4 regions of the Halomonas sabkhae genome follow, and region 4 is predicted to be linked to each of the others. Evidence: predicted binding sites of a transcription regulator. Region 4 holds the regulator's gene; each other region holds the start of a gene.
What was found. The regulator sigma-54, encoded in region 4, starts transcription at its own class of promoters, with help from an activator protein. The targets are predictions, from matches to a motif close to TGGCACNNNNNTTGCTNT.
Positions count from the first base shown of each region.

Region 1: a site for sigma-54 is predicted at 5,442-5,459, ahead of QWY79_RS12050 (HAD-IIB family hydrolase). Genes of this name have one in related genera too.
Region 2: a site for sigma-54 is predicted at 4,689-4,706, ahead of speB (agmatinase). Genes of this name have one in related genera too.
Region 3: a site for sigma-54 is predicted at 3,870-3,887, ahead of glnA (glutamate--ammonia ligase). Genes of this name have one in related genera too.

Region 1 covers NZ_JAUFPM010000017.1:269,974-277,295, reverse strand. Annotated here, with positions in the region: gene mdoH (glucans biosynthesis glucosyltransferase MdoH) at 1-493, shown strand, start outside; TPP riboswitch at 534-677, shown strand; gene tenA (thiaminase II) at 750-1,418, shown strand; gene QWY79_RS12060 (sugar phosphorylase) at 1,547-3,322, shown strand; gene QWY79_RS12055 (glycosyltransferase family protein) at 3,313-4,530, opposite strand; gene QWY79_RS12050 (HAD-IIB family hydrolase) at 4,523-5,404, opposite strand; gene QWY79_RS12045 (pyridoxal-phosphate-dependent aminotransferase family protein) at 5,690-6,850, shown strand; gene QWY79_RS12040 (Yip1 family protein) at 6,982-7,322, opposite strand, start outside.
Region 2 covers NZ_JAUFPM010000009.1:32,236-39,557, reverse strand. Annotated here, with positions in the region: gene QWY79_RS07645 (M20 family metallo-hydrolase) at 1-619, opposite strand, end outside; gene QWY79_RS07640 (DUF1028 domain-containing protein) at 705-1,409, opposite strand; gene QWY79_RS07635 (YfcC family protein) at 1,412-2,800, opposite strand; gene QWY79_RS07630 (sigma-54 interaction domain-containing protein) at 3,157-4,572, opposite strand; gene speB (agmatinase) at 4,744-5,694, shown strand; gene QWY79_RS07620 (YjiH family protein) at 5,762-7,147, shown strand; gene QWY79_RS07615 (5-guanidino-2-oxopentanoate decarboxylase) at 7,159-7,322, shown strand, end outside.
Region 3 covers NZ_JAUFPM010000012.1:163,402-170,723, reverse strand. Annotated here, with positions in the region: gene QWY79_RS08895 (FAD-binding oxidoreductase) at 105-1,487, shown strand; gene typA (translational GTPase TypA) at 1,599-3,446, opposite strand; gene glnA (glutamate--ammonia ligase) at 4,030-5,436, shown strand; gene QWY79_RS08880 (DUF4124 domain-containing protein) at 5,635-6,201, shown strand; gene glnL (nitrogen regulation protein NR(II)) at 6,444-7,322, shown strand, end outside.
Region 4 covers NZ_JAUFPM010000015.1:94,290-101,611, forward strand. Annotated here, with positions in the region: gene lptC (LPS export ABC transporter periplasmic protein LptC) at 1-479, shown strand, start outside; gene lptA (lipopolysaccharide transport periplasmic protein LptA) at 476-1,006, shown strand; gene lptB (LPS export ABC transporter ATP-binding protein) at 1,003-1,728, shown strand; gene QWY79_RS09650 (RNA polymerase factor sigma-54) at 1,898-3,310, shown strand; gene hpf (ribosome hibernation-promoting factor, HPF/YfiA family) at 3,411-3,722, shown strand; gene QWY79_RS09660 (PTS sugar transporter subunit IIA) at 3,729-4,199, shown strand; gene rapZ (RNase adapter RapZ) at 4,246-5,163, shown strand; gene QWY79_RS09670 (HPr family phosphocarrier protein) at 5,168-5,437, shown strand; gene pmbA (metalloprotease PmbA) at 5,666-7,006, opposite strand; gene yjgA (ribosome biogenesis factor YjgA) at 7,151-7,322, shown strand, end outside.

The DNA of each region.
Region 1 (7,322 bases), on a different contig from region 4:
CATCCTGATCGCGCCCCTGATGATGGTCTTTCACAGCCGTTTCGTGGTGGAGGTGCTATGCGGCCGTACCGTAGCCTGGAATGCCCAGTCCCGCGAGGGGCGCGCCCTGCCCTGGCGGGACGCCGTTCGCTACACCTGGCCCGGCACTCTGGTGGGCGCCATCTGGGCAGGCGTGACCTGGTGGTACACCCCCGGCTTCTTCTGGTGGTTGACGCCCGTCTGGCTGGGCCTGCTGCTCGCCGCGCCCCTGGTGCGCTTCAGCAGCAGCCTGACCATCGGACGACGCCTGCGCCGACGCGGCCTGCTGCTGGTGCCCAGCGAGACTTCGGTCCCCGCCGTGCTGAGCCACCTGGCCGGTCAGGCCCCGTTGGAGGACGCGGCCGAGCTCACGCCGCCGCCCGCGGAATACCGCCGCGCCATGCCGTTGCAATCCTTTGCCGGCGACTGGGCACTGGCACCGGGTAACAAGAAGGAGTCCGCCACTGGCCCCTGACCCCCCTGTTCAAGCCTCGACGAGGTGTTAGAGTAGAGGCTCTCGCTTGACGGGGTGCCGGTTACACCGGCTGAGATGACGCTCGCCCTCAGGGGCACAGCGTTGATCCCGTGGAACCTGATCCGGGTGGCGGCGACTCATGGTCGCCCGTGAACCGGCGTAGGGAATCAAGCGCAGCGCCCGGTGCCGCTATACCGGTCGTCCTGCCCGCTCGTTTCGCTGCGCCCACATGCCGGATCCCGACACCGGAGACATGATGGGTTACCAATTTCACGACCTGACCGACGCCTGCCAGACTGACTGGCGCGCCTACATCGAGCACGACTTCGTGCGTTCGCTGGGCGATGGCAACCTGGCCCCCGAGGCCTTTCGTCACTACCTGCAACAGGACTATCTGTTCCTGATTCACTTCTCGCGCGCCTATGCCCTGGCGGCCTACAAGAGCCACGACCTGGCCGAGCTGCGCCACGCCTTCGAGGGCCTCAAGACCATCCTCGACGTCGAGCTCGATCTGCATGTGGGATTCTGCCGCGAATGGGGCATCAGCGAGGAGGACCTGGCCAGACTGCCCGAAGCCCGCGCTACCCTGGCCTACACGCGCTATGTGCTGGACACCGGCAGCCGCGGCGACCTGCTCGACCTGCACGTGGCGCTGGCGCCCTGCCTGGTGGGTTACGGCGAGATCGCCAACTGGTTGAACGCGCGACCGAGCACCCTGCGGGGCGACGCCAACCCCTTCGAGTCCTGGATCGCCATGTACGCGAGTGATGACTTCCAGGCCGCCATGCGCGACGAGATCGCCTGGCTCGACGCCCGTCTGGCCGAGGTGACGCCGGCGCGTTTCGCTCGACTGGCGGAGATCTTCCGCGACGCCACCCGCCTGGAAATCGACTTCTGGCAGATGGGCCTCGACCAGACCGCTTGAAGCCCCGGTGGTCTAGGTCGCCACTCTCGGACACCAGCGTTGGTGGGTGCCGGATGCCATCCACCCTGTGGGCTGGCATGCTATCTGCATGAGACGTTCCGGTTCCTGACGCGAGAGTGGCGGCCATGATGCCCAGATCACATTCCACACCGATCGATGCGGCGCAATTTCGGCGCCGCACCCACCAGCATCTGGAGATGCTGTATGGCCCGCGGGCCGATGAAGTCCTGCGCCGCCTGGAAACCCTGCTGACTCACCAGGCCCCGGCCAGATCGACGCCGGACACAGCCCCTGTGCCCCTGTGGAGCCAGCGTGACCAGTGGCTGATCAGCTACGGCGACAGCCTGGTCGCCGATGACATGCCGCCCCTGCAGGTGCTCGAGGACTTCCTGAACCGCCACCTGGGCGACACCCTGAGCGGCGTGCATATCCTGCCCTTCTTCCCCTGGAGCAGCGATGACGGCTTCTCGGTCATTCACTATCGCGAGGTCAATGCCGAGCTCGGTGACTGGGATGACATCCAACGCCTGGGCCAGCGCTTCGATCTGGGGGTCGACCTGGTACTCAACCACGTCTCGCGGGAGTCGCTGTGGTTTACCGACTACCTGACCGGCAGCCAGCCGGGCCGCGACTACTTCATCGAGATGGACCCGGATACCGACCTCTCGGCGGTCGTGCGGCCGCGCAGCTCGCCATTGCTGGTCAAGGTGCCGACCCGGCGCGGGGTGCGCCACCTGTGGGCGACCTTCTCGGAAGACCAGATCGACCTGAACTTCGCCAATCCGGATGTGCTGCTGGAGTTCATCGGCATCCTGCTGTTCTATCTCGACCAGGGCGCCAGAGTGATACGCCTGGATGCCATCGCCTATCTCTGGAAGCAGGTGGGTACGTCCTGCATACATTTGCCCCAGACCCACGAGGTGGTGCGCCTGCTGCGCACCATCATCGACCATGTCGCCCCCGATGCCCTGCTGCTGACCGAGACCAATGTGCCCCACGAGGAAAACATCAGCTACTTCGGCCTCGATCGACTGGCGGCCCCCGACGCGGGCGACGCGTCCCCTGACGAGGCGCATCTGGTCTATCAGTTCCCCCTGCCGCCCCTGCTGCTGCACACCCTGACCTGCGGCGAAGCCGGCACCCTGGCAGCCTGGCTGCGCAGCCTGCCCGAACTGCCCCCGGGCTGCAGCTTCCTGAATTTCACGGCAAGCCACGACGGCATCGGCGTTCGCCCCCTGGAAGGCTGGCTGCCACAGCACGACATCGATGCCCTGGTCGAACTGATGCACCGCTTCGGCGGCTACGCCAGCATGCGCACCCGCGACGACGGGGAGGATGCCCCCTACGAGCTCAACATCACCTGGTTCGACGCCATGAAGGGCAACCGTCGCGGACCGGATGCCTGGCAGACGCCCCGCTTCCTGTGCAGCCAGCAACTGATGCTCGGCCTGCGCGGCATTCCGGCGATCTACCTGCATGTCCTGACGGGGACCCTCAACGACCTGGAAGGCGTGGAACGCAGCGGGCGCCTGCGCTCGATCAATCGCCGCCGTTGGCAGCGAGACGAGCTCGAATGGCTGCTCGAAACGCCCGCCACCCCGACCCGGGAAGTCTTCAAGTCGCTGACCCGGATGCTGGATGCGCGGCGTCAAGAACCCTGCTTCCATCCCGATGCACCGCAGCGGGTGCTGGACACGCCACCCAGCCTGATCGCCCTGCAACGCGGCCCGACCGCTGACGGCCGCCGCCTGATCGCCGTGCACAACGTCACCGACCGGCCCCAGCCACTCGAACTCCCGGAACTGACCCACGGCCAGTGGCACGACCTGCTCGCCCAGGCCCCCTGGAACCACGAAGCAACACTCGGCCCCTACCGGAGTCTGTGGCTGGTGAATCAGCCGTAAGCATTATCCCCCTCGACGGCGTCGTGCAGGCGTTCGAGAACATCCGGGATGGCGGCGCGCACGCGGTTCCAGCTGGCGATGAAGGGGCGTTCCCCAGGGTTGTCGAGGAAGGCCGAGCCGGCGTCGAGCAGGTTGCGGGCGAACAGCTCGACGGCCTGTTCCTCGGCATGACGGTCCAGGGTCAGGCCGTTCATGGTGGCGTCGTGGTCGTAGGCCTCGATCAGATCCAGCGCCATACGGTAGTAGGTTGCCTTGAGGGTACGGAAGTCCTCGGCGCTGAAGGTCACCCCCTGGGTGGCCAGCTTGCGATACAGCGCCTTGGCGATATCCAGGCTCATGCGATTGAGACCGGCCGCGGCATCGTCTTCCGAGACCGGCTGATGCTTGTGGTCGTAGCTATCGGCCAGATCCACCTGACACAGACGGTTGGTCGAGTGATTGCGCTGCACCTCGGACAGCACACCGATCTCCAGGCCCCAGTCGGCGGGGATGCGGATGCCGTCGAGGACGTCACTGCGCATGGCGAACTCGCCCGACAAGGGATAGCGGAAGCTGTCCAGGTAATCCAGGTACGGCAAGGGGCCGGCGATGACCTTGAGCGCCCGCAGCAGGGGCGTGACCATCAGACGTGACACCCGACCATTGAGCTTGCCCTCGGCGATACGCGGGTAATAGCCCTTGCAGAATTCATAGTTGAAGTGCGGATGCGCCACCGGATAGAACAGCCGGGCCAGCATGCCGCGATCATAGGTCAGGATGTCACAGTCATGCAGGGCCACCACCTGGCTGCGGGCCGAGGCCTGTACATAGCCGGCGCAGTACCAGACATTGCGCCCCTTGCCGGGCTCCTGGGGAGAGAGTCCGCGCGCCTCCAGCTCGCGATCCAGGGCCGTCAGCTTGGGGCCATCATTCCACAGGATGCGATGCCGCTGGGGAAGTCGCGCGAAGAACTCGCGGGCATGGCGAAACTGCGCCTCATCGGCCCGATCCAGGCCGATGACCACCTCCTCCAGATAGGGCGCGGCGGCAATTTCCTGAACAATGTGGTTCAGCGCCGGACCTTCCAGTTCACTGTACAGGGACGGCAGAATCAGGCTCATCGGCCGCTGCCGGGCAAACTGCACCAGGTCGGCTTCCAGCGAATCGACCGAACGGTGGGTCAGGTTATGGAAGTCGGTAATGATACCGTTCTGGTGAAAATCACTCATGGGAACGCCCTCCCGGGGCGGCAGGTTCCAGGGGAGCAACGCCTTCGTTGCCCCACCAGTGCGTGACGCCCTCGGCCCAGCCGACAGGCCCCACGGCCCGGCTGACATACAGGGCCGACTGGTTCGGCCTGACCGCGAGGCCATGGCGCGCGGGGATCACCACCGCGCTGTCGACGGCTTCCAGCATGCGGACGTCATTGGGCCCATCCCCAAGCGCCAACGTCAGCGGCCGGACGCCCCGCATCGCCGCAAAACGCGCGATCAACCAGATGACGGCATCGCCCTTGTCGGCCTCCCCGGTCACATGCCAGAAGCGGCCGCCCCGTACACTGCGAAGCCCGTCACCCTTCAGCGCCTGATGGAAGGCCTCGAGCTTTTCTTCGCTATCCTCCCAGATCAGCGGCTCACTGCCCTCGCGCATCCTGGCCAGGCGCGCCTGCGACTCGGTCAGGCCGGTCACCTCGATCAAGCGCTCCAGAGACATCTCGCTCATCGGCGTGAAATACGCCCCCAGACGCTCGCGCCAGACCGCCAGACGCTGTCGGATGAAGCCGATATCGATACCCAGGGTATGCACCACCAGCCCATCGGCATCCGCTGAGTGGGAAGCATGTCGCCAGGTCATGGGCAGGCCCACCACGGCCCCGTTCTCGGCCACGAAGGGCGATGCCTCGAGCCCGAGTTCACGCCTCAGGCCGAGCAGCTCGCTGCGCGTCTTGCTGGTCACCGGAATCACCGGCACACCGAGACTCGCCAGACGCGTCAGCCAAGCAGCCGCCGGCGACCAGGCATAGGTATCGTGATCCAGCAGCGAGCCATCCAGATCACTGAACAACAAGCGCGGCGCATCGGGCGCGGTGACGGTAGACGACATGGCAATACCTGGCGTGTGTCATGGATATGGGGTTTCCCTTGCAGGCCGCGTGCCAACTTCACACCAGCCGCCCATTTATCCCCGGGGCTGGCCGGTGCCTGCACCATGAAGCGCCGTGGCAGCGCTCCACGGTACGTCGCTGCGCACCATCCAGGTGCACGCCTCCGCCATCGGGCTCCTGGTCTCCCATACAGGATAGTGCGACCGAGGGCGGGGCTGGTCTAGCGACGTGAATGAGCATATCCTCAAGGCATCAACACGCTCCCCACGACGACGGAGAAGATAATGGCCGGCTTGTTATCCACTGCCGACCCGAATGGACTGCTCGAATACTCGGTGGTCAACGCGGATCGTGCTCTCAACCCCATGTCGCCGCACTTTCAGCAGGTGATGAGCGACATCGCCGCCACCCTGAAGCGCGTCTATCGCGCGCATTCGGCGGTCATCGTGCCCGGCAGCGGGACCTTCGGCATGGAAGCCGTGGCACGCCAGTTCGCCAGCGAGCGGCGCTGCCTGGTGATCCGCACCGGGGACTCCAGCTATCGCTGGAGCCAGATGCTCGACCAGGGCCGTATCCCGGCGGACCGCAATGTTCGCCGGGCGGCCCGCGAGGACGAGGATGATCCCGTATCCCCCTTTGCCCCGCCGCGTATCGAAGAGGTCATCGAGGCGATTCGCGACCAGCAGCCGGATATCGTCTTCGCCCCTCATGTCGATGCCTCGTCGGGTATCCTTCTGCCCGATGAATACATGCGGCGCATCGCCGAAGCCATTCACGAAGAAAACGGCCTGTTCATTCTCGACAGCAGTGCTTCGGGCGCGGCCTGGGTGGACATGCTGGATATCGGCGTCGATGTCCTGCTCAGTACGCCTCAGGGTGGCTGGAGCAGTACGCCCTGCTGCGGCATGGTCATGCTGTCGCGCCTGGCACGCGAGATCATCGATGAAACCCGCAGCACCAGCTTTGCCTGCGACCTGCGCCAGTGGCTGACGGTCATGGAAACCTTCGAGGCCGGCGAGCATGCCTATCATGCCAGCCTGCCCACCGACGGCCTGCGCCAGCTGCGCGATAGCATGGCGGAAATCGAAGCGTATGGCGTCGACAAGCTGCGTGATCAGCAGTTCGAGCTGGGGCGTCGCGTACAGGCGATGCTCGACGAACACGGTTTCAAGTCAGTGGCCGCCGAAGCCTATCGGGCACCGACGGTGGTGACCCGTTACACCCCTGATGCGGAGCTGGTCGACAGGCTCGCCGAACTGGGAGTTCAGGTGACCCCCGGCATTCCCCTGATGTGCGGTGAAGGCGAGCACTTCAGAAGCCTGCGTATCGGCCTGTTCGGCATCGACAAGCTGACGGACATCGACGCCACCCTGGAGCCTCTGCAGCGTGCCCTGGCGCAAGTCGCCCCGGCGCCGGATGCTGCAGGCACTCCGCCCCCGGAATGATCAAGACCCGTTGAGCCGAGCATGACGCCGAACGCGAACGGGCAACCCAGGGTTGCCCGTTCCGCTTATTGGTCCGGAGTCGTCACAGCCGAGCCAGCGCTTGTCTCGACGCCGGCTCGGGGGCAGGAGAGTCAGCCCAGCAGCGCCAGGATGATGCGTTCGCCGTAGCCCCACAGCAGCACCGTCATGCCGAGCAGTACCTCGAGAATCAGCACGCCGAAGGCCAGCGTCGTGCTGGAGACGACAAAGGCTTCCTCGCGACTGATGTTCAGGAAGGCCGGAATGCCCAGATAGAGCAGGTAGGCGGTGTAACACAGTCCGATGGTGCCGGCGAGCAGACAAAGCCAGATCAGCGGATAGATCGACACAATGCCGCTGAGAAACATGGGCGTGGCCACATAGCCGGCAAAGACGATGCATTGACTCTGCTTGGGCGGGTTATGCGCGTATCGCTTGGCCATGTATCGGATGA
Region 2 (7,322 bases), on a different contig from region 4:
CGGCATGATCACGCTGCTCGAGTACCGGCCCCTGCTCGATATGCACCTCGCAGAAACCCAACACCCGCTCGGGGTCCCGGGCCAGGGCCGGGATGGCATCGGGGTTACCGCCGAAATCGCGCAGCGCCTCGGCCAGGCTCACGCCCTCGGCATCCGTGGCCTCAAGGCTCTGGGCGTCCAGAGTGCCGGCCAGGGCGCGGCTGCCGATCAGCGTCGACTGGAAGCGTGTGCCCTCCTCGTCGCCGAAGGCCACGACCTGAACGCCATAGGGCAGCTCGATCCCCTGCTCGCGCAGCGCCTTGAGTGCCATCAGCGGCAGGGCCACGCCCAGCATGCCATCGTACTTGCCGCCCTCGACGACCGTGTCCTGGTGGGAGCCCAGGATCAGCGTCGGTTCACCGGCCGCTGCCCGCGGGCAACTGCCGACCAGGGTGCCGGCGGCATCCAGCTCGGGTTCCAGACCGGCCTCACGCATCCAGCCGCGGATCAACTCGAGCACCGTCTGATGCTCCCGGCTGCAGAACAGCCGGGTCACTCCCGGCCCGGGCAGGGAGTGTTCGCCGGCGGCATCCAGCCAGGCCAGCAGCTCATGCCCCAGTCGGGCATCTTGCTCATGCATCGACATCATCATCTCCAGACCGGGCCCCGGCCATCGGCGACCGGGGCGCGGCAAGCATTGTCGTGATACCGGCGGCGAGCCGACATCAGTGGTGAGGCAGGGAGCCCAGGAAGGCCTGAAAATCCGCGGCCTCGACGCGCCCGGCCAGGGCACGCATCTCGGCCACCGGATCGACATCGGCCCAGTCCAGGCGCAGGTCGATCGGCGCCGTGTGGAATGACTCGATGCGCAGGGCCACCGAGCGACAGCCACGGACATCGCCGCCGGCGGCCAGCCCGGCCTCCAGGGCATCGATCAGGGCGCCGAGCAGGGCGCTGTCGTGGTGGTCGCGAAACACCGGGGAGCGACCTTCGGCCAGCACCGCCTGCGGGTCATCACAGGTCGCGGCCAGAAAGGCCTCGACCATGGCCCCGGCCACGCGATCATTGGCCAGCATGTTGCCGGCCGCCGCCACACCCGGGTAAAGCGCGGCGGACAGGGCCGGCTGGTTGGCCGTGCCGGTGTGCAGTTCCGCCCGGCCGGAGGCCTCCATCACCAGGCACTGGCGCCTGGCGGCATCGGCATCCGCCGCGGTGACGTCGTCCAGCACCTGCCGAGCGCTCAGACCGCCCTCGAGCCCCCGTCGGATGGTTTCCGGATACCAGGGGTTGGTGGCCAGCCCCTGGGTGGCACAGGCCCCGGTGCCCCGCCAGCAGTGGTTGACGTAGCCGCCCACCGCCACGCTACCGGTGGCGGCGAGACAGGCGGAGGTCCCTGTCTCGGGGTTCACGTGCACCAGCGACAGCGTCATGCTCAGTAGCCCACCAGATGGCCGATGATCAGACCACCCCAGCACAGCAGGTAGACCATGGCCATGAACGGCATGATGGCCTTGAGCCACTGCGCATAGGAGACCCGCCCGAGTGCCAGCATGGCCAGGGTCCCGCCGGAGGTCGGCACGATCAGGTTGGTCAGGCCGTCGCCCACCTGGAAGGCGGTGATCATCAGCTGGCGGCTCATGCCCACCAGGTCGGCCACCGGCACCAGGATCGGCATGGTCACCAGCGCCTGACCGGACCCGGACGGCACGAAGAGGTTGATCACGCCCTGGACGACACTCGCCATGACCGCGGCGAACATGATCGGAATGCCCTCGATCAGGCTGCTCAAGGAGTTGACGATGGTGTCGATGATCTGCGCCTGCTCGAGGATCACCTGAATCGACGCCGCCACCCCGATGACCAGCGCACCGGCGGTAACCCCCGCCGCGCCTTCCATCATCTGCTTGACGATGCCGTTGGCGCCGAGGCCATTGATGGCGCCGATGACAATCGCCAGCAGCAGGAAGATGCCGGCAATCTCGTTGATGTACCAGCCGGACATGAAGACACCGAACAGCATGGCCACCAGACCGCCGACGAAGACGCCCAGGGTCAGCCAGTCGCGCTTGCTCATGCGATAGTCACTCAGCTGCTTGCTGAGCGTCTCGGCATGTGGCGATTCCTCGAAGTCCATGCGCGTGACGCGCTTGCAGATATACAGCGACAGCAGAGACAGCGAGGTGACCACCAGCAGGGTACGCAACCAGGCGCCGGAGAAGGTCGGCAACTCGGCGATGCCCTGCGCCACGCCCACGGTATAGGGGTTGATCGGTGACAGCGCGAAGCCGACGCCGATGCCACCGACGGCCATGGCCGTGCCCACCAGGCTCGAGCAGCCGATGGCACTGGCGATCAGCACGGCGATCGGCACCAGGGCGATGTTGTTCTCGAAGCCCACGGCGACGCCGAAGAAGCCGTAGATGAAGGTGCCCACGGTGATGATCAGGTTGCGCCGCTGCACGCCGACGCGCCGCACCGCCACGCCGATGGCATTCTCCAGCGCCCCGCTCTTCTGCAGGATGTGGAAGAGCCCACCGGCGATGAAGACGATGAACAGATACTGCGAGGCCGAGATCAGCCCCTTGGGAATGGCCACGAAGATGTCGAAGGGATGGATGGCCGCCACATCCTTCAGATACTGGAAGGAATCCGGCACCACGGCGGTACGGCCATCGCGCATCACGCGCTCGAACTCGCCGGCCGGTATGAAGTAGGTCAGCACATAGGTGGCGACCAGGATCAGGAAGATCAGCACCATGGGGTCGGGGACCGTCCGGTACCACGGCTTGCGCGCCTGCTGCGCCTGGGCTTGTTGGTTCATGACGTTGTCCTTGTTATGAGTCAGACAGGGGTTGGATGAAGGGTCGAAAGCGGCATACCGAACGGCCAGGACAAGGCCTCGGGCGAATCGCCCCACACCGAAGCCAATTTATCATGATAAATTGGCGGGTCAATAGCGCCAGCCAGGCGCTGCATGCCGCGCTTCACGCATCGCCCGATGCCTCGAGCTCCTCGATGATGAACGCCTCCATGGCCTTGGCAGCCGGCGAGAGACTGGTCAGCCCAGCTCGACATCGCCGCTGACCACCAATAGCCGGACAAAATCCGCACAGGCTGAACCTCATCAGCCGGCTGAATAATCCATGAGTCGCGGTTCTCACGACTCATGCCCCCGTATCACCGGGACCGGTTGATACGCAGCCCATGCCGCCGCAGCTTCCTCACCACGCTGGGCTGGCTGATGCCGAGGCTCTCGGCGATGGCATAGGTCGAAGCCGCCTCGCGGCAGAGCCCGGCCAGGATATCCCGCTCGGTGCGTGCCAGGGCGGCCTGGAGTGTCTCGCCCTCGGCCAGACCACGGCGTCCGGAAGGTGCCTCCTCCGCCGGCGCCACGACCCGCTCAACGCCCCCTGTCTTTTCGGCCTCTTCCCGGGGCCGGATCACATCTTCGCCCGCCGAGAGCCAGGCCCGTTCCAGCCAGTTCTCGAGTTCACGCACGTTGCCGGGCCACTCCTGGCCCATCAGCATCTGCCAGGCATCCCGGGCAATGATCTTGTCGCGACCATAGCGTGTATTGAGTCGCTGCAGGTGGCGCTCGACCAGCCCGGGAATGTCCTCACGCCGCTCCCGCAGCGGCGGCAGGGTCACGGGAATGACGTTGAGGCGATAATAGAGATCCAGGCGGAAGCGACCGGCCTCGACGCTACGCGCCAGATCCTGGTTGGTGGCCACCACCAGACGAAAGTCGACACGCCTCGCTCGCGTGTCGCCAAGCCGCGTGATGAAGCCGTCCTGGATCACCTTGAGCAGCTTGGCCTGCATCGGCAACGGCAGCTCGCCGACCTCGTCCAGGAACAGCGTGCCGCCCTCGGCCTGCTCCATCAGTCCCGCCTTGCCACCCGGCGCAGCGCCACTGAAGGCCCCCTGCCGATAGCCGAACATCTCGGATTCGAAGAGACTCTCGGGGATCGCCCCGCAATTGACATCGACGAAGGGCCCCGCCTGCCGAGGACTCCAGCGGTGCAGTTGCCGTGCGAAAGCGGTCTTGCCGACCCCCGACTCCCCGAGCATCAACACCGTGGCATCCGTCGGCGCCACCCGCTTGAGCAACAGCGCGACCTCACGCATCAGCCCGCTGCGAGCCTCCAGATCCGACAACTCGATCTCGCCGCCGGCCTCTTCACCGCCACCTCGCCTCAGATGCTCGTTGAAACGTCGCTGCAGCAGTGCATATTCCTCCTGCAGCAGTTGCAGGTCGGTGAGGTCCATCGAGCGGCTGACCACGGCAATGAGCTTGCCGGCATCGAATACCGGATGCGCCTGGGCGATGACCCGCCGCCCCGTGCTGGTTATCTGCGCCACCTGAGCCGGCTCGCCGGTCCGCATGACTTCCAGACTGACCGATGGTCGCAACACCCCCTCGGCTTCCAGCGCCTGGACCGTGGTGCGGCACAGGTCCTCACGGGACATGCCGTATACCGCCGCCGCGGCCGGACTGACATCGCGTATTCGTCCATCGGCCTCGACCACGAAGAAATGATCATGGGCGGTTTCGATGATGGTGCGCAGGGTCTGAGAGTCGATATCACTCATGGGACTGATTCATTTTCGGATCATTGATACAGAAGTGTATCACGCCGACGCCTCATGTGATTCATTCATGAATCACTGACTTATATAACTAACTGAAAAACAAGAAAACCAACTCCTGGCACATTTCCTGCTTGAACCTGAGGACAATCACCACGACTCGGGAAGACCACCATGAGCCATTTCAACCAGCCCCTCGGCGGCAACGAGATGCCGCGCTTCGGCGGCCCTTCCACCATGATGCGCCTGCCCACCCAGGACGACGCCGCCGGCCTGGATGCCGCCTTCCTCGGCATCCCCATGGACATCGGCACCTCGAACCGTCCCGGGACGCGCCTCGGGCCGCGCCAGATCCGCGACGAGTCGCGCATGCTGCGGCCCTACAACATGGCGACCCGCGCCGCCCCCTTCGACAGCCTGCAGGTGGCCGACATCGGCGACGTACCGATCAACACCTTCAACCTGCCCAAGAACCTCGACATCATCACGCGCCACTATGACGCCGTGCTCGCCCGGGACTGCGTGCCGCTGACCCTGGGCGGCGACCACACCCTGACCTGGCCCGTGCTGCGCGCCATCGCCAGGAAACACGGGCCGGTCGGGCTGATTCATATCGACGCCCACGCCGACATCAACGAGCAGATGTTCGGCGAGGAGGTCGCTCACGGCTGCCCCTTCCGCCGTGCCCAGGAAGAGGGCCTGCTGGACAGCAACCGCGTCGTCCAGATCGGCCTGCGCGGCACCGGCTATGCGGCCGACGATTTCGACTGGTGCCGCGAGCAGGGTTTCCGCGTCGTCACCGCCGAGGAGTGCTGGTACAAGTCGCTGGCGCCCCTGATGGCCGAGGTTCGCGAACAGATGGGCGACCGCCCGGTCTATATCTCCTTCGACATCGACGGCCTGGATCCCTCGGTGGCCCCGGGCACCGGCACCGTCGAGATGGGCGGCCTGACCGCCCAGCAGGGACTCGAGATCGTGCGCGGCGCCCAGGGGCTCAACGTGGTCGGCGGCGACCTGGTCGAGGTGGCGCCGCCCTACGACACCAGCGGCAACACCGCACTGATGGGCGCCACTCTGCTCTACGAGATGCTGTGCGTGCTGCCCGGCGTCCAGCATCGCGACTGACACCCGACCGTACCTGCCCGGCACTGCGGCCGGGCATCCCCATTACAACGCCAAACAGGGTTTCACCATGTCTTCCTCTCTCGACTCCAAACCGAATACCGCAGCAGGCGGCGCCCCTCTGGGCAAGGCCGGCCTGCTCAAGTTCCTCGTGCCCTCCTTGATCGGCATCGGCATGTTCCTGGTGCCCTTCTCCACGGGCGACACCATCAACATCGGCATGGGCCTTCTTGCCGACGGCCTCAAGGCGTTGCTCGGCGACGCCCTGCCCGCCATCGCCACGGTCGTGCTGTGCGCTTCGGCGCTATTGACGCTGCTGGTCAAGTTCACCAAGCCGGGCTGGGCCCGGGATAACGCCCTGGGGGAGCTGTTCGACGTGGCGCCTCTATGGATGGCGATGCGCCTGTTGGGTGCCGTCTTCGCGTTGATGACCTTCTTCCAGGTCGGGCCGGGCGTGATCACCGCCTCCTTCACCGGCGGGGTGATGCTCAACGACCTGGCGCCGGTTCTGCTGACCTTCTTCTTCTTTGCCGCTCTGCTGCTGCCTTTCCTGGTCGACTTCGGCTTCATGGAGTTCATCGGCAGCCTGGTGCGCACGCCCTTTCGCAAGATTTTCGGCCTGCCGGGCCGCAGCGCCATCGACGCCACCGCTTCCTGGATGGGCTCGGGCACCGTGGGCGTGCTGATCACCACCCAGCAATACGAACAGGGCTACTACAACCGGCGTGAAGCCTCGGCGATCGCCACCAACTTCTCGATCGTCTCCATCGCCTTCGCCCTGCTGGTGACCAGTTTCATCGGCATCAACCACCTCTTCATTCCCTTCTACCTGACGGTCGTGGTGGCCGGCCTGGTCGCCGCGGTGATCGTGCCGCGCCTGCCGCCTCTGTCACGCAAGCCGAACACCTACTACGAGCCGGCGGGTTGTCAGATCGCCGAGGAACGTACCGGCTCCGCCGGCCTGCTGCGCTACAGCCTCGGCATGGCCGTCGCCCGGGCAGAGAAGGCGCCCGGGGCGCGCCAACTGCTGCGCCGCGCGCTGTTCAACGTCGCCGACATCTTCTTCGGCCTGCTGCCGCTGGTGATCGCCATCGGCACAGTGGCCCTGGTGCTCGCCGAGTTCACGCCGCTGTTCACCTGGTTGTCGTACCCCATGGTGCCGATCCTCGAGTGGATGCGCGTGCCCGAAGCCGCGGCCGCCGCGCCGGCCACCCTGGTGGGCTTCGCCGACATGTTCCTGCCGGCGGTGCTGGCCAGCGACATCGAGAGCGAGCTGACCCGCTTCGTGATCGCCTGCCTGTCGCTGACCCAGCTGATCTACATGTCCGAGATCGGCGCCCTGCTGCTGAAGTCCAGGATTCCGCTCAAGCTCTGGGAGCTGGTGGTCATCTTCCTGCTGCGTACCGCCATCACCCTGCCGATCATCGTGGTCATGGGCCACTGGCTGGTCGGCTGAGGAGCCCTTTCATGAATGATGCCACCCGACATGACATGACCTGCGCCGAATTGCTGATCCGCCTGCTGCGCGATACCTACCAGGCGGATACCATCTTCGGCATCCCGGGCGTGCACACCGTGGAGCTCTACCGCGGCCTGCACGACAGCGGCCTGCGCCACATCACGCCGCGCCA
Region 3 (7,322 bases), on a different contig from region 4:
CCTGCCTCATGCCGGCCGCCTCCGGTCACGCCTAGGTTAAGTCCAGGGCCCCTTCCTGCGGGCCTGATGTGGCTTTCATAGCGGCGGATCAAGAGGTGATCGAAATGGACACGGCAACAATCGACAATTTCAGGGGGGTGTTCAGGGGCAGCATCATCCTGCCCGAGGATGCGGCCTATGATGACGTCAGGGCGCTTTACAACGGCATGATCGATAAACGCCCGCGGCTGATCGCGCAGTGTATGGATACGGCCGATGTGGCCACGGCCGTGCGCTTCGGCCGCGAGCAGGAGCAGTTGATCGCCGTGCGTGGCGGCGGTCATAACGGTCCGGGCCTGGGCAGCTGCGATGATGGCCTGCTGATCGATCTGTCGCGGATGACGGGGGTTCATGTCGATCCGGACAGCGCGACCGTCAGGGCACAGCCCGGCTGTACCCAGGGCGACCTGGATCATGCCACGCATGCTTATGGGCTGGCCGTGCCGGCGGGCATCGTCAGTACCACCGGTATTGCCGGGCTGACCCTGGGCGGCGGGCATGGATATCTGAGCCGGCTGCACGGCTTGACCGTCGACAATCTGGTCGAGGCCGAAGTGGTGCTCGCCGATGGTCAGATCGTGATTGCCAATATCAACCGTCATGAGGATCTGTTCTGGGCACTACGTGGCGGCGGGGGCAACTTCGGCATCGTGACCAGCTTCCTGCTGCAGGCCCATCCGGTGCATACCGTCTTCGCCGGGCCCATCTTCTGGGATCTGGCCCATGCCCGGCAGATCATGGCCTGGTACCGCGACTTTCTGCCCGAGGCTCCCAGGCAGCTGGGCATGTTTCTGGGGCTGAAGCGTGTGCCTTCGATGGCGCCATTTCCGGAAGCGCTGTGGGACCGCCTGGTGTGCGCGCTGATGTGTTGCCATACCGGGCCCGAGGAAGAGGCCATGGCGACCATGCAGTCGGTCAGGGAGGCGCTGCCGGAGCCGTTGATGGATGGCATGACGCGCATGCCGTTTCCCGCCTGGCAGTCCGCCTTCGATGCCATCCTGCCCAAGGGCCTGCAGTGGTACTGGAAAGGCGATTTCGTGCACGAGCTCAGCGACAGGGCCATCGAGGTGCATCTCGAGCATGCCGCGCGGATTCCGTCCGGCAGTCTGTCGCTGATGCACCTGTATCCGATAGACGGCGCCGTGCACGATACCCAGGGCGACGCCATGGCCTGGCCATGCCGGGAGGCGACCTGGTCGATGGTGATCGCCGGAATCGATCGGGACCCGGCCAGGGCCGAGGCCGTGACCCGCTGGGCGCGCGACTACTGGGAGGCCCTGCACCCGTTCAATGACGGGGGCGGTTACATCAACTTCATGATGGACGAGGGCAGCGAGCGCATTCAGGCGACCTATGGCGCCAACTATCCGCGGCTGGCGCGGATCAAGGGGCGCTACGATCCGGACAACACCTTCCGCGTCAACCAGAACATCCTGCCGGCTTCCTGATCCGGAGGCCGGGACGGCGCCACGCCGAGCTGCCCGGCAAGGCACGACCCGCCAACAAAAAGCCCACCGCTGAGGGTGGGCTTGGCGTGATGCCGAAAGGCCGGACGGCGCTCAGTTCTTCTTGGAGCGCTTGCGCTCGTTCTCGGACAGCAGCTTCTTGCGCAGGCGGACGTGGTTGGGAGTGACCTCGACGATTTCGTCGTCGTCGAGGAATTCCACGGCCTGCTCCAGGGTGAAGCGCACGGGCGGAGTGAGCACCAGGGCTTCGTCACTGCCGGAAGAACGCATGTTGTCGAGCTTCTTGGCCTTGGTCGGGTTGACCACCATGTCTTCGGCACGGTTGTTGATGCCGATCAGCATGCCTTCGTAGACCTCGGTGCCGTGCTCGACGAGCAGCTTGCCGCGATCCTGCAGGGCGAACAGGGCATAGGCCAGGGCCTTGCCGCTGACCATGGACACCAGCACGCCGTTGCGGCGTTCGACGGAGGCCTCGGGGCGCAGCGGACCATAGCAGTCGAAACGGCTGGTCAGGATGCCGGTGCCCGAGGTCAGGGTCAGGAACTGGCCGCGGAAGCCGATCAGGCCGCGCGCCGGGATGCTGAAGTCGAGGCGCACACGACCCTTGCCGTCGGGGTGCATGTTCTTGAGCTCGCCCTTGCGGTAGCCGAGCTCTTCCATGATGGCGCCCTGGTGCTGCTCTTCGCAGTCGATGATGACTTCTTCGTAGGGCTCCTGGTTGACGCCGTCGATCTCGCGGATGATGACCTCGGGGCGGCCCACCGACAGTTCGAAGCCTTCACGACGCATGCTTTCGATCAGCACGGCCAGGTGCAGCTCGCCACGCCCGGAGACGACGAACTTCTCGGGGCTGTCGCCCTGCTCGACACGCAGCGCCACGTTGTGGATCAGCTCCTGCTCGAGGCGCTCCTTGATGTTGCGGCTGGTGACGAACTTGCCGTCCCGGCCGGCGAACGGCGAGTCGTTGACCTGGAAGGTCATGGAGACGGTCGGCTCGTCGACCGTCAGGGCCGGCAGGGCCTCGACGTTGTTCGGGTCGCAGATCGTGTCGGAAATGGCCAGGTTCTCGATGCCGGTGATGCAGACGATGTCGCCGGCGGTGGCCTCTTCGGTCTGGACACGCTCCAGGCCCAGGTGGGTCATGACCTGGCCGATCTTGCCACGTCGCTCCTTGCCTTCCTTGGTGACCACGCTGACCTGCTGGCCGGGGCGCATGGCACCGCGGGTGATGCGGCCCAGGCCGATGACGCCGACATAGCTGTTGTAGTCCAGCGCCGAGATCTGCATCTGCAGGGAACCTTCGCGCTCGACCTTGGGCGGCTCGACGATATCGACGATGGCACGGAACATCGGTGTCATGTCGTCGGTCAGCTGGTCCGGCTCTTCACCGGCCACGCCGTTGAGGGCGGAGCAGTAGATGATCGGGAAGTCGAGCTGGTCTTCACTGGCGCCCAGGTTGTCGAACAGGTCGAAGATCTGATCGATGACCCAGTCCGGACGCGCGCCCGGGCGGTCGATCTTGTTGACCACGACGATCGGCTTGAGGCCCTGATCGAAGGCCTTCTGGGTAACGAAGCGCGTCTGCGGCATGGGGCCATCGACGGCGTCGACCATGAGCAGCACCGAGTCGACCATCGACATCACGCGCTCGACCTCGCCGCCGAAGTCGGCGTGTCCCGGCGTATCGACGATGTTGATGTGGTAGTCGCGGTCTTCCGGGCTATGCCAGCGGATGGCCGTGTTCTTGGCCAGGATGGTGATACCGCGTTCCTTCTCCTGGTCGTTGGAGTCCATGATGCGCTCCTGGGCTTCCGCCTTGCGGTCCAGGGTGCCGGACTGCTGGAGGAGCTTGTCGACCAGGGTGGTCTTGCCATGATCGACGTGAGCGATGATGGCAATGTTGCGAAGGTTCGCGATGTTGGAACTTGCGTTCGTGCTCATAGGGTGTGGATCGCCAGTTTGTACGCACCTATGTACACGTTGTGTTCAGTACCCTAGGCGCGGGGCAGGGAAGTTTAGGGCGCGCATTGTACAGGCTAGGCCGGCCAGGTAATAGCGTATTTGTGTGATACGCGCGGCGGGCCGGGTACAAGGCGCGCCACGGTGGGGTTGGCAAGGGCGTGAGAGCGAAGTGCGGGCGGCTGGCCTGGCCGGTCGGGTGCCGGGACGCGAGCGAGCCGCCACGGTGCACCTTTATGGTGCGTCAGGGTGTTTCGTGCCCTGTTTTGGTTCGCTGAAACGGGCCCTGGATGCCCCTGACGCGGGGGATATCGGCCGCGGCATTCATGTGGGGCATCGCAGGATATAAATATTTCCCTTTGATATCATGTGGTTATTTTTTCATCGGTGTGGCGTGCGCCATTTTGGCACGCTTTCTGCTTCATCATTGCAAACGCCATGGTCGTCCTGGCGGTTGTAGGCAGCTGCACCACTGCGTGCTACAACAATGGCTACCCGACCAGCGGCCAGGACGCTTTGAATACGCTTCAGAGTTAACGAGCCAAGCTCATTTGTGGAGGACCTCATGTCTGACAAGACTCTCGCCCTGATTGAAGAGCACGATGTGAAGTGGATCGACCTGCGCTTCACCGATACCAAAGGCAAGGAACAGCACGTGACCATCCCGGCTCGGGATGTCGACGAAGAGTTCTTCGAGAACGGCCAGATGTTCGATGGGTCTTCCATCAACGGCTGGAAGGGCATCAACGAGTCGGACATGATCCTGCGTCCGGAAGACGGTACCGGCTATCTCGATCCCTTTACCGAAGACGCGACCCTGGTCCTGCGTTGCGACATCATCGAGCCCGCCACCATGCAGGGTTATGAGCGCGACCCGCGTTCCATCGCCAAGCGTGCCGAGGCCTATCTGCAGTCTTCCGGCCTGGGCGACACCGCCTTCTTTGGCCCGGAGCCCGAGTTCTTCATCTTCGACGAAGTGCACTGGAAAGCCGACATCGAAGGCGCCATGTACAAGATCAGCTCCGAGGAAGGTGCCTGGGCCACCGATCGCCACGTCGAGGGCGGCAACATGGGCCACCGGCCGCGCGTCAAAGGCGGCTACTTCCCGGTGCCGCCGGTCGACAGCTTCCATGACATGCGGGGCGCCATGTGCAACACCCTGGAGGCCATCGGCCAGAGCGTCGAAGTGCATCACCATGAGGTCTCCAACGCCGGCCAGAATGAGATCGGCGTCAAGTTCAACACCCTGGTGAAGAAGGCCGACGAACTTCAGGAAATGAAGTACGTGGTGCACAACGTGGCCCACGCCTACGGCAAGACGGCGACCTTCATGCCCAAGCCGGTGGTGGGTGACAACGGCAGCGGCATGCACGTTCACCAGTCCTTCTGGAAGGACGGCCAGAACCAGTTTGCCGGTGACGAATACGCCGGCCTCTCGGAAATGGCGCTGTACTACATCGGCGGCGTGATCAAGCACGCACGCGCCCTGAACGCCTTCGCCAACGCTTCGACCAACTCCTACAAGCGTCTGGTGCCGGGCTTCGAGGCGCCGGTGATGCTGGCCTACAGCGCCCGTAACCGCTCCGCTTCCATCCGCATCCCGTATACTGCCAGCCCCAAGGGCAAGCGCGTCGAGCTTCGCTTCCCGGACCCGACCGCCAACCCCTACCTGTGCTTCGCGGCGATGCTGATGGCCGGCATCGATGGCATCAAGAACAAGATCCATCCCGGCGATGCCATGGACAAGAACCTCTATGACCTGCCGCCGGAAGAAGGCAAGGCCATTCCGACCGTGGCCGAGAGCCTGGATCAGGCGCTGGCGGCACTGGATGCCGACCGTAGCTTCCTCACTGAGGGTGGCGTCTTCACCGACGAGACGATCGATGCCTACATCGAGCTCAAGTCCGAGGATATCGAGCGCCTGCGCATGACGACTCACCCGATCGAGTTCGACATGTACTACAGCTGCTGAGAAGAGGCGGCGCTCGGCGCCGCTCTCCCGGTATCGACAAGGGCACGCCTGCGGGCGTGCCCTTTCTGGCTGCGTCACCGGCCAGTGGTGCCGGCGATGTGGGAAGGCCGCTGGGCCCCGGCCCGGCGAACGCCGCGGCGCTGATCTATAGTCGGGGCGTGAGCCCATGTCGGCGTCGAGAACGCCGGGAGCCTGACCATGACCCGCAATGGCCTGCGGGGCCTGGCACTCTGCCTGACCCTCATTCTCCCCCTGGTCGTATTCGCCGAGACACTGTATCGCGCGACCGATGCCCAGGGGCGGGTGCGCTACTCGGATGACCCGGCCAGCGGCGGCGAGCCCGTCGAGCTGGCGCCGATCAGCGTGGTGCCGGCCCTGCCGGGGGCGTCGGCCGCGCCGACCGCCAGGGACGACGGGCCGCGTCGGGCGGGTGCTTCGCGGCCGGCCTACACCACCTTTGCGATCGCCACGCCTGCCGACGAGAGCACCCTGCCGACCGGTGCCGCGGGTAATGTGCAGGTGCGCCTGGCCATTCGTCCGGCCCTGCGGGCGGGGCATCGGTGGCGCCTGCGCCTCGATGGGGAACTCGTCGGCAGCGCGACGCGTGAGCCGGCCATCCCGCTCACCAATCTGGCGCGGGGCCGTCACCGCCTACAGGCCGAGTTGCTCGATCAAGGCGCACAGGTGCTGCGCCGCACTCCGGCAGTGACGTTGCATGTGCGCCGAGCCAGCGTCAATCGGCCTGCTGCCGCTTCCCGCGACTGACGTCGCAGCCTGCTCGCTGGGTGTGCGTGGGTGGCGCACGGGCTTCTCCAGCCGTGTGCATGCACCATGCTTGTGCACTAAAATGGTGCATAGTGTGAGATGCCGTCATGCGCCGGGGCCCATGTGTCGGCGCCGGTGACATGGCGTGCTTTTTGCAACGATCTCTCCCAGCGGGTCAGGCGTCTCCCGGGATGGCCTGGCCCCGGCCGGATACTTCTTCTTCGCGCACCTCGGGACCGTCCATGTATCAACGCTTGATGGAACATCTCACCACCGCCGTACTGCTGCTCGACGGCGAGTTGCGGCTGCAATGGATGAACCCGGCCGCCGAGGCCCTGCTGGCTCTCAGCCATATGCGGGTGCAGGGCCAGGCGTTGCCGGAACTGATCTCCAGCGAGGCCGACATCGGCGAACTGCTGGCCAAGGCGCGTGACGAGTTTCACCCCTTCACCCAGCGCGAGGCACGCCTGACGCTGGCGACCGGGGACATGTTGACCGTGGACTACACCGTGACGCCCTTGACGGCGGACGAGCTGCTGCTGGAGGTCGAGCCGCGTGACCGTCTGCTGCGCATTTCGCGGGAAGAGGCCCTGCAGACACGGCAGGAGACCATCAAGGTGCTGGCGCGGGGGCTGGCACATGAGGTCAAGAACCCGCTGGGGGGAATTCGCGGGGCGGCGCAGTTGCTCGAGCGCGACCTCGAAGGCTCGCAGTTGACGGAGTTTACGCGAATCATCATCGAGGAGGTCGACCGCCTGCGCGACATGGTGGATGCCATGCTGGGTCCGAACCAGGTCGAGCGGCATGCGTCGCTGAACATTCACAAGGCGCTGGAGCGGGTGCGCTCGCTGCTGGTGGTCGAGCATCCGAGCGTGACCATCATCCGTGACTATGACCCGAGCCTGCCGGAACTCTCGGGGGATGAGGCGCAGATGATCCAGGCCATCCTCAATGTGGCGCGCAATGCCGTGGAGGCCATGACCGAGTCCGATGTGCCGGCGCCCAGCCTGATGCTGCGCACGCGGGCGCGTCGCCAGTTCACCCTGGGCGCCGAGCGCCACCGGCTGGTCTGCGAGGTGACCATCATCGACAACGGTCCGGGGATTCCGGAGCGGCTGCGC
Region 4 (7,322 bases):
CGCTGCCACCGAGCACGTCCGGCGAGCCCGATTATTATATCGAGGACCTCGAGGCGACGCGCTATGACGCCCAGGGACTCCCGCATCAGCAGCTGCAGGCGCCACGCCTGTCCCACACGCCCGGCGACGATGTCACCCGACTGGAAAGCCCGGACCTGCGGCTGCGCGATGACAGCGGGCGCCACTGGACGGCACGCGCCGAACAGGGCCGCCTGGAAAGCGGCGGCTCGCCACTGGTGCTCAGCGGCAATGTGCGCCTGGCAGCACCCGAGGAGCGCTGGCAGCTGACGACCCGGGTCCTGCACTACAATGCCGATACGGCTCATGCCTGGAGCGAAGCGCCGGTCACCCTGCGCCAGCCGCCGCAACGCATGCAGGCCGAACGTTTCGATGTCTGGCTCGATGACAACCGGGCCCGACTGACCGACAATGTCCGCGGCCACCATCCGCCGGCAACCGATGAGGACCCCGCGCCATGATGCGACCGACCCTGCCCCCGCTGCTGGGCCTGGCAGTGACGCTGCTGCTGACGCCAGTCCCGCAGGCACTGGCCCTCGAGGGCGATGCCAGTGCCCCTATCCAGGTGGAAGCCGACCGCCTCGAGCTCGATGATCAAGCCGGCACGGCCGTCTATCAGGGCGAGGTGCGCATCCAGCAGGGCAGCATGAAACTGCAGGGTGAGCGCGTGGAAATTCGCCGCAATGATGCCGGTCAGCTCTCGCGGGCCATTGCCACCGGCGGACGGGCCTACATCGAGCAGAAGCCGGCGCCCGATGCCGATCTCGTCCAGGGCTGGGCCAGGCGCATCGTCTACCATGTCGCGGAACGCCGCCTGGAACTGGTCGACCAGGCCGAACTGCACAAGGGCGACGACACCTTCAATGGCGGCTATCTGGAATATTTCCTCGACCGCCGGGTCGTCCAGGCGCGCTCCTCGGCGGAAGGCGTGGAGGGCAACCAGCGCGTGCGCATGACCCTGGAGCCCGAACAGCAGGAAGGCCAATGAAGACGCTGCACGCTAGCCACCTGGCCAAGAGCTACAAGCGCCGCCGGGTCGTCCACGACATAAGCCTGGAAATCGGCCAGGGCCATGTCATCGGCCTGCTCGGCCCCAACGGGGCCGGCAAGACCACTTCCTTCTACATGATCGTGGGACTGGTGCGTGCCGACGCCGGCCGAGTCGGCATCGACGACCATGACCTGTCGAACGCCGCCATGCACGAACGGGCCCGCGCCGGCATCGGCTACCTGCCCCAGGAAGCCTCGATCTTTCGCAAGCTGAGCGTGGCCGACAACATCATGGCGATCCTCGAGACACGCAAGGATCTCGACCGCAGTGGTCGTCGCCAGCGGCTGGAGTCCCTGCTCGAGGACTTCCACGTGACACATATCCGCGACAACGCCGGCATGAGCCTGTCCGGAGGCGAACGTCGCCGCGTGGAGATCGCCCGCGCCCTGGCCACCGAGCCCGACTTCATCCTGCTGGACGAACCCTTCGCCGGGGTGGATCCGATCTCGGTGGGCGAGATCAAGGGCATCATTCGCCAGCTGAAGACCCGTGGCATCGGCGTACTGATCACCGACCACAATGTGCGCGAGACACTGGATATCTGCGACGGCGCCTATATCGTGGGCGACGGTCAGATCATTGCCGAGGGCGATGCCGAGACGATTCTCGCCAACCAGCGCGTGCGTGACGTCTACCTGGGCCAGGACTTCCGCCTCTGACCCCGCACGCCGGGGCTCGGCCCCCGATCGCCAGCCGCCCGTGCAACACAGCATCGTCAAGAATCATGAATCGAGCCACCGGGGCCACTCCATTTGGCCCGAGTCTTGCATGAAGCACCTCGCCGGATTAGGGTAGAAGCTCCAAGACCGTCACCCGGACCCCTCGTCTATGGCCATGAAGGCTTCTCTGCAACTGCGGCTCGGCACCCAGCTGACCATGACGCCTCAGCTGCAACAGGCCATCGCTCTGCTGCAGCTCTCGACACTCGACCTGCGCCAGGAAGTCCAGCAGGCCCTGGAATCCAACCCCATGCTGGAGCTCGAGGAAGACTTCGGCGAACAGGCCGTGAGCGACACGCCGGAAGACGACTGGGCCAGTGAAATTCCCGATCAACTGACCGTCGACAGTGACTGGTCGGACACCTATCAGGATGCCGGGCTGGGCAGCACGGGCAGTGGCGAGGCGCCGGACTTCGAACGCCAGGCCGCCGGCCAGAGCCTGCAGGGGCACCTGACCTGGCAGCTCGCCATGAGCGGCATGCAGGAGCCCGACACACGGGTGGCCGAGAGCCTGATCGACGCCGTGAACGACGATGGCTACCTCGACCAGCCGCTGGAAGACATCCGTGAAGGATTGCGCGCCCAGGGACTGGACGCGCTGACGGACCAGGACATGGAGAGGGTGCTGCAGCGGCTACAGCAGTTCGAACCGACCGGTGTCCTCGCCCGCGACCTTAGCGAATGCCTGCTGCTGCAGCTCGCCGCCCTGCCTCGGGATACGCCCCATCTGCCCCAGGCCAGGCGCCTGGCCCGCCAGTTTCTCGAGGCCCTGGCCAGTGATGACCGACGCCTGCTGAAGCGCCGCCTGAGCCTGGACGACGCGGCGCTCGATGAGGTCATCGCGCTGATTCGAGAGCTTGACCCGCGACCCGGGAGCGCCTTCACCGCCGGCGGCGATGACTATGTCATTCCCGACCTGATCGCGCGACGCGGCGACCAGGGCTGGCAGGTCGAACTCAATCCTGACGCCCTGCCCCGCCTGCGCATACAGCCCGATTACGCGGCGCTCATCCGCCGCGCCGACAAGAGCCAGGACAACCAGTTCCTCAAGGACCACCTGCAGGAAGCCCGCTGGCTGCTCAAGAGCCTGGCCAGCCGCAACGACACCCTGCTGCGGGTCGGCCATGAGGTCATGGTGCGCCAGATCGACTTTCTGGAGCATGGCGAGGAGGCCATGAAACCGCTGATCCTGGCCGATATCGCCCAGACAGTGGAAATGCACGAATCGACGATCTCCCGGGTCACCACCCAGAAGTACATTCACACCCCACGCGGCGTCTTCGAGCTCAAGTACTTCTTTTCCAGTCATGTCGGCGATGGTGACGAGGCCCACTCCAGCACCGCCATCCGCGCCCGCATCCGCAAGCTGATCCAGGACGAGACGCCGCGCAAGCCGCTGTCCGACAACAAGCTGGTCAGCCTCCTCGCCGAGGAAGGCATCGAGGTGGCACGACGCACCGTGGCCAAGTATCGCGAGTCCATGCACATCCCTTCCTCGAGCCAACGCAAGCGCCTGCGTTGAACGTTGACGACAGCGTACGCGGCCAGCGGGCGACAGGGGGTTTGCACGACTCCAAAAAGGGTTACAATCAAGCCACAACCCATGGAGCAAGGAGCGTGTCATGCAAGTCAACCTCACCGGCCATCATGTGGAATTGACCGACGCCCTGCGGGACTATGTACAAGAGAAGCTCGCGCGTCTCGAACGTCATTACGACAACATCACGACCGTACAAGTGACACTCTCCGTGGAGAAGGAACGCCAGCAAGCCGCCTGTACCCTTCACGCCGCCGGCGCCGACCTGCACGCCGAGGCCAAGGACAGCGACATGTATGCCGCCATCGATGCCCTGGCCGACAAGCTCGACAGGCAACTGGTGAAGCACAAGGAAAAATCCCAGGCACGCGCCCAGGGCGCCGCCAGCGTGCGCTGACCCATCATGACTCTGGAAACCATCCTGCCCCCCGAGCGCACCCTCTTCGATGTGCCCGGGGGGAGCAAAAAACGGGTGCTGGAATTCTTCAGCACCTTCATCGCCCAGAATACACCCAGCCTGGACAGCCAGGAGGTCTTCAGCCGCCTGATCGGCCGGGAGCGCCTGGGCAGTACCGGGATCGGCCACGGCGTGGCCATTCCGCACTCGCGGAACCCCCACTGCAAGGCGCCCATCGCCGGCTTCCTGAAGTTGGCCGATGCCATCGACTTCGACGCCGTGGATGGCGAGCCGGTCGACCTGGTGTTCGTCCTGCTGGTGCCCGAAGCCGCCGATGATGCCCATCTGGCACTGCTCGGCCAGGCCGCCGCGGTGATGAACGACGCCGATACGCGCCACGCCCTGCGGCGTGCCGACAGTCAGCACGCCCTTCACGAATGTCTGGTCGAAGCGATCCGCCGACAGTCTTCCGCCTGACGGCCCCCTATGCGGCCTCGCCCCAAGCCTCTTCCAGGAGACCGCCATGCAGATCGTCATCATCAGTGGCCGCTCAGGCTCGGGGAAATCGATTGCCCTGCAGGCGCTCGAGGACCTCGGCTTCTATGCCATCGACAACCTGCCGGCCATGCTGCTTGGCTCCCTGGTCGACGAACTGCGCAGCGACCAGCTCAACCCCTCGGTGGCCGTGAGCATCGATGCCCGCAACCTGCCGCACGCCCTGCAGCGCTTCCCCAGCCTGCTGCAGGAGCTGCGCCAGCGAGACATTCAGTGCCAGGTCGTCTACCTCACCACGGATGCGCGCATCCTGCTGGAACGCTACTCGGCCACGCGCCGACGCCACCCCTTGACGCGCAACAACCGCATGACGCTGGCCGAGGCCATCGATCATGAAGAAAGCGCCCTGACCGAGATTCGCGACCTGGCCGATCTGGTGATCGATACCTCGCGCCTGTCGGTGCACGAACTGCGCAGCCGCATCGCCGACCAGCTCGCCGATCGCGGCTCGGAGGCCCTGGCCCTGACGGTCGAATCCTTCGGCTTCAAGCGCGGCGTGCCCCTGGACGCCGACATCGTCTTCGATGCGCGCTGCCTGCCCAACCCGTACTGGGACCCGTCGCTGCGCGAGTCCACCGGGCGCGACCGCAATGTGGTCGACTTCCTCGCCGGCTACGCCATGGTCGAGGAAATGCAGACCGACATCCGCGCCTGGGTGGAACGCTGGCTGCCCCGCTATCAGGCCAGTCAGCGCAGCTATCTGACCGTGGCCATCGGCTGCACCGGCGGCCAGCATCGCTCCGTCTACCTGGCCGAGCGCCTGGCCCACGACCTGGCCACGCACTATCCCGGCGTGCGTCTCCGCCACCGGGAACTGGGCATACAACTCAGCCGTCTCTCTCCGGAAACGGCCCCCGCACCGGACGACTGCGAGAAGGAACCCTGAGGACGTGGCCAGCCGCAAGCTCACCCTGACCAACAAGCGCGGCCTGCATGCCCGCGCCGCCACGCGACTGGTGCAATGCTGCCAGGCCTACAACGCCAGCGTAACGGTCTCCAACGGCGCCCAGAGCGCCGACGCCGCCAATGTCATGTCGCTGCTGATGCTCGCCGCGCCCTGCGGCACCGAACTGACCCTGGAAGCCGACGGCGAAGACGGCGAAGCGGTGCTCGACGCGCTGGAGCAACTGTTCGACGCACGGTTCGATGAGGAAGCCTGAGAAGGAAGAAGGAAGAAGGAAGAAGGAAGAAGGAAGAAGGAAGAAGGAAGAAGGAAGAAGGAAGAAGCCAGGCTGGTGCCTGGGTTTGTGGCGTCAAGGGTTTTCTTCCCTCTTCAAGCGGCGCGAGCCGCGTTCTTACCTCTTCAAGGCGCGTAGCGCCGTTCTTCCTTCTTCAAGCGGCGCCAGCCGCATTCTTTCCTCTTCAAGCGGCACTGCCGCGCCTCGGGCTTACCCGCCGGCGATGGTCATCTCGTCGATCAGCCAGCTGCCGGTGTGGATGCTGCCGCGGGTATCGATGTCGTCGCCGATGCCCACCAGCCCCTGGAACATCGTCTCCAGGTTGCCGGCGATGGTGAATTCCTCCACCGGGTGCTGAATCCGGCCGTTCTCGACCCAGAAACCGGCGGCGCCGCGCGAGTAGTCGCCGGTCACGCCGTTCACGCCCTGCCCCATCAGCTCGGTCACCAGCACGCCCTTGTCCATGCGTGACAACAGGGCCTGCTGGGACTCAAGCGGCGCCTCGATGCGCAGGTTGCGCGCGCCGCCGGCGTTGCCCGTGGTCGACATGCCCAGGCGACGGGCGCTGTAGGCCGACAGCATGTAGCTGGCCAGGCGCCCCTGGTCGATGAAGACATTGTCCCGGGTCTGGACGCCATCCCCATCGAAGGGGCTGCTGGCCATGGCGCCGACTTCCATGGGCCGCTCACTTAGCGAGAACCACTCGGGAAACAGCATGGTGTTCAGGCGCTCGCACAGGAAGGAGGCCTGGCGGAACTGGGCACCGCCGGCAATGGCCCCCATCAGGTGGCCCACCAGCCCGGAGGCCAGGGACGGATCGAACATCACCGGCATGCGCCCGGTGGCAAGCCCCTGGGCACCGAGCCGGCGCAGGGTGCGATCCGCGGCGCTCCGGCCCACTTCCGCGGCATCGCGCAGGGCGCGCGGATCACGGGCCGTGGTGAAGTCATAGTCACGCTGCATGCCGGCGGCATCCTCGGCGATCAGCAGGCACGACAGCGAATGCCGGCTGCCACGCTGGCTGCCCAGAAAGCCATGGCTGTTGCCGTAGACATGCACCCCTTCGCCGCTGGACAGGCTCGCGCCTTCCGAGCTGCGAATGCCCTCGACACCACGACCGGCGCTTTCACAGGTCAGGGCCAGTTCGATGGCCTCCTCGGTCGTGAGTGGCCAGGGGTGATGCACCTGCAGGTCCGGAAAGGAGGTCGCCATCAGCTCGGCGTCCGCCAGACCAGCGGCAGGGTCCTCGCCGGTATAGCGGGCAATGGCCAGGGCCTTTTCCACCACGTCGCGCACGGATGCCTCGCTGGCATCCGACGAGGAGGCGCTGCCCTTGCGCTGGCCGACATAGACGGTCACCGCGATGCCCTGATCGCGGGACAGTTCGACGGTCTCCACGTCGCCCTCCCGCACGCTGACGCCGATCCCCTGATCGACACTGGCGCCGACCTCGCAGGCATCGGCTCCCAGCCGGCGTGCCAGGGCCAGGGCCGCTTCGGCCCGGGTTTCCAGCAGGGCCTGCTGGGCGGCGGCATCGAAAGCCTGTGTCATCGATCTGTCTCCTCACTCGGCCGGCCCGCAGGCCGGCACTCTTCATAGCGTGTTTTGCCATCCCGCTGTGGCGGGCTGGTATACTGGTTCTCTTGCGCCACGCAGCGTGTTGCCTTCACGACCCGACGCCATACAGGACACGGCATGACCCAGGATGATTCTCCGGCCGACGAGCGGCCCAGCAAGTCTCAGCAGAAGCGCGAGATGCATGCCCTGCAGGCCCTCGGCGAGCAGTTGATCGCCATGCAGGCGGCCGAGCGCGCGCGCTTTCCCCTTTCCGACGAACTGCTGGCCGCCATCGAGGAAACCGGCCGCA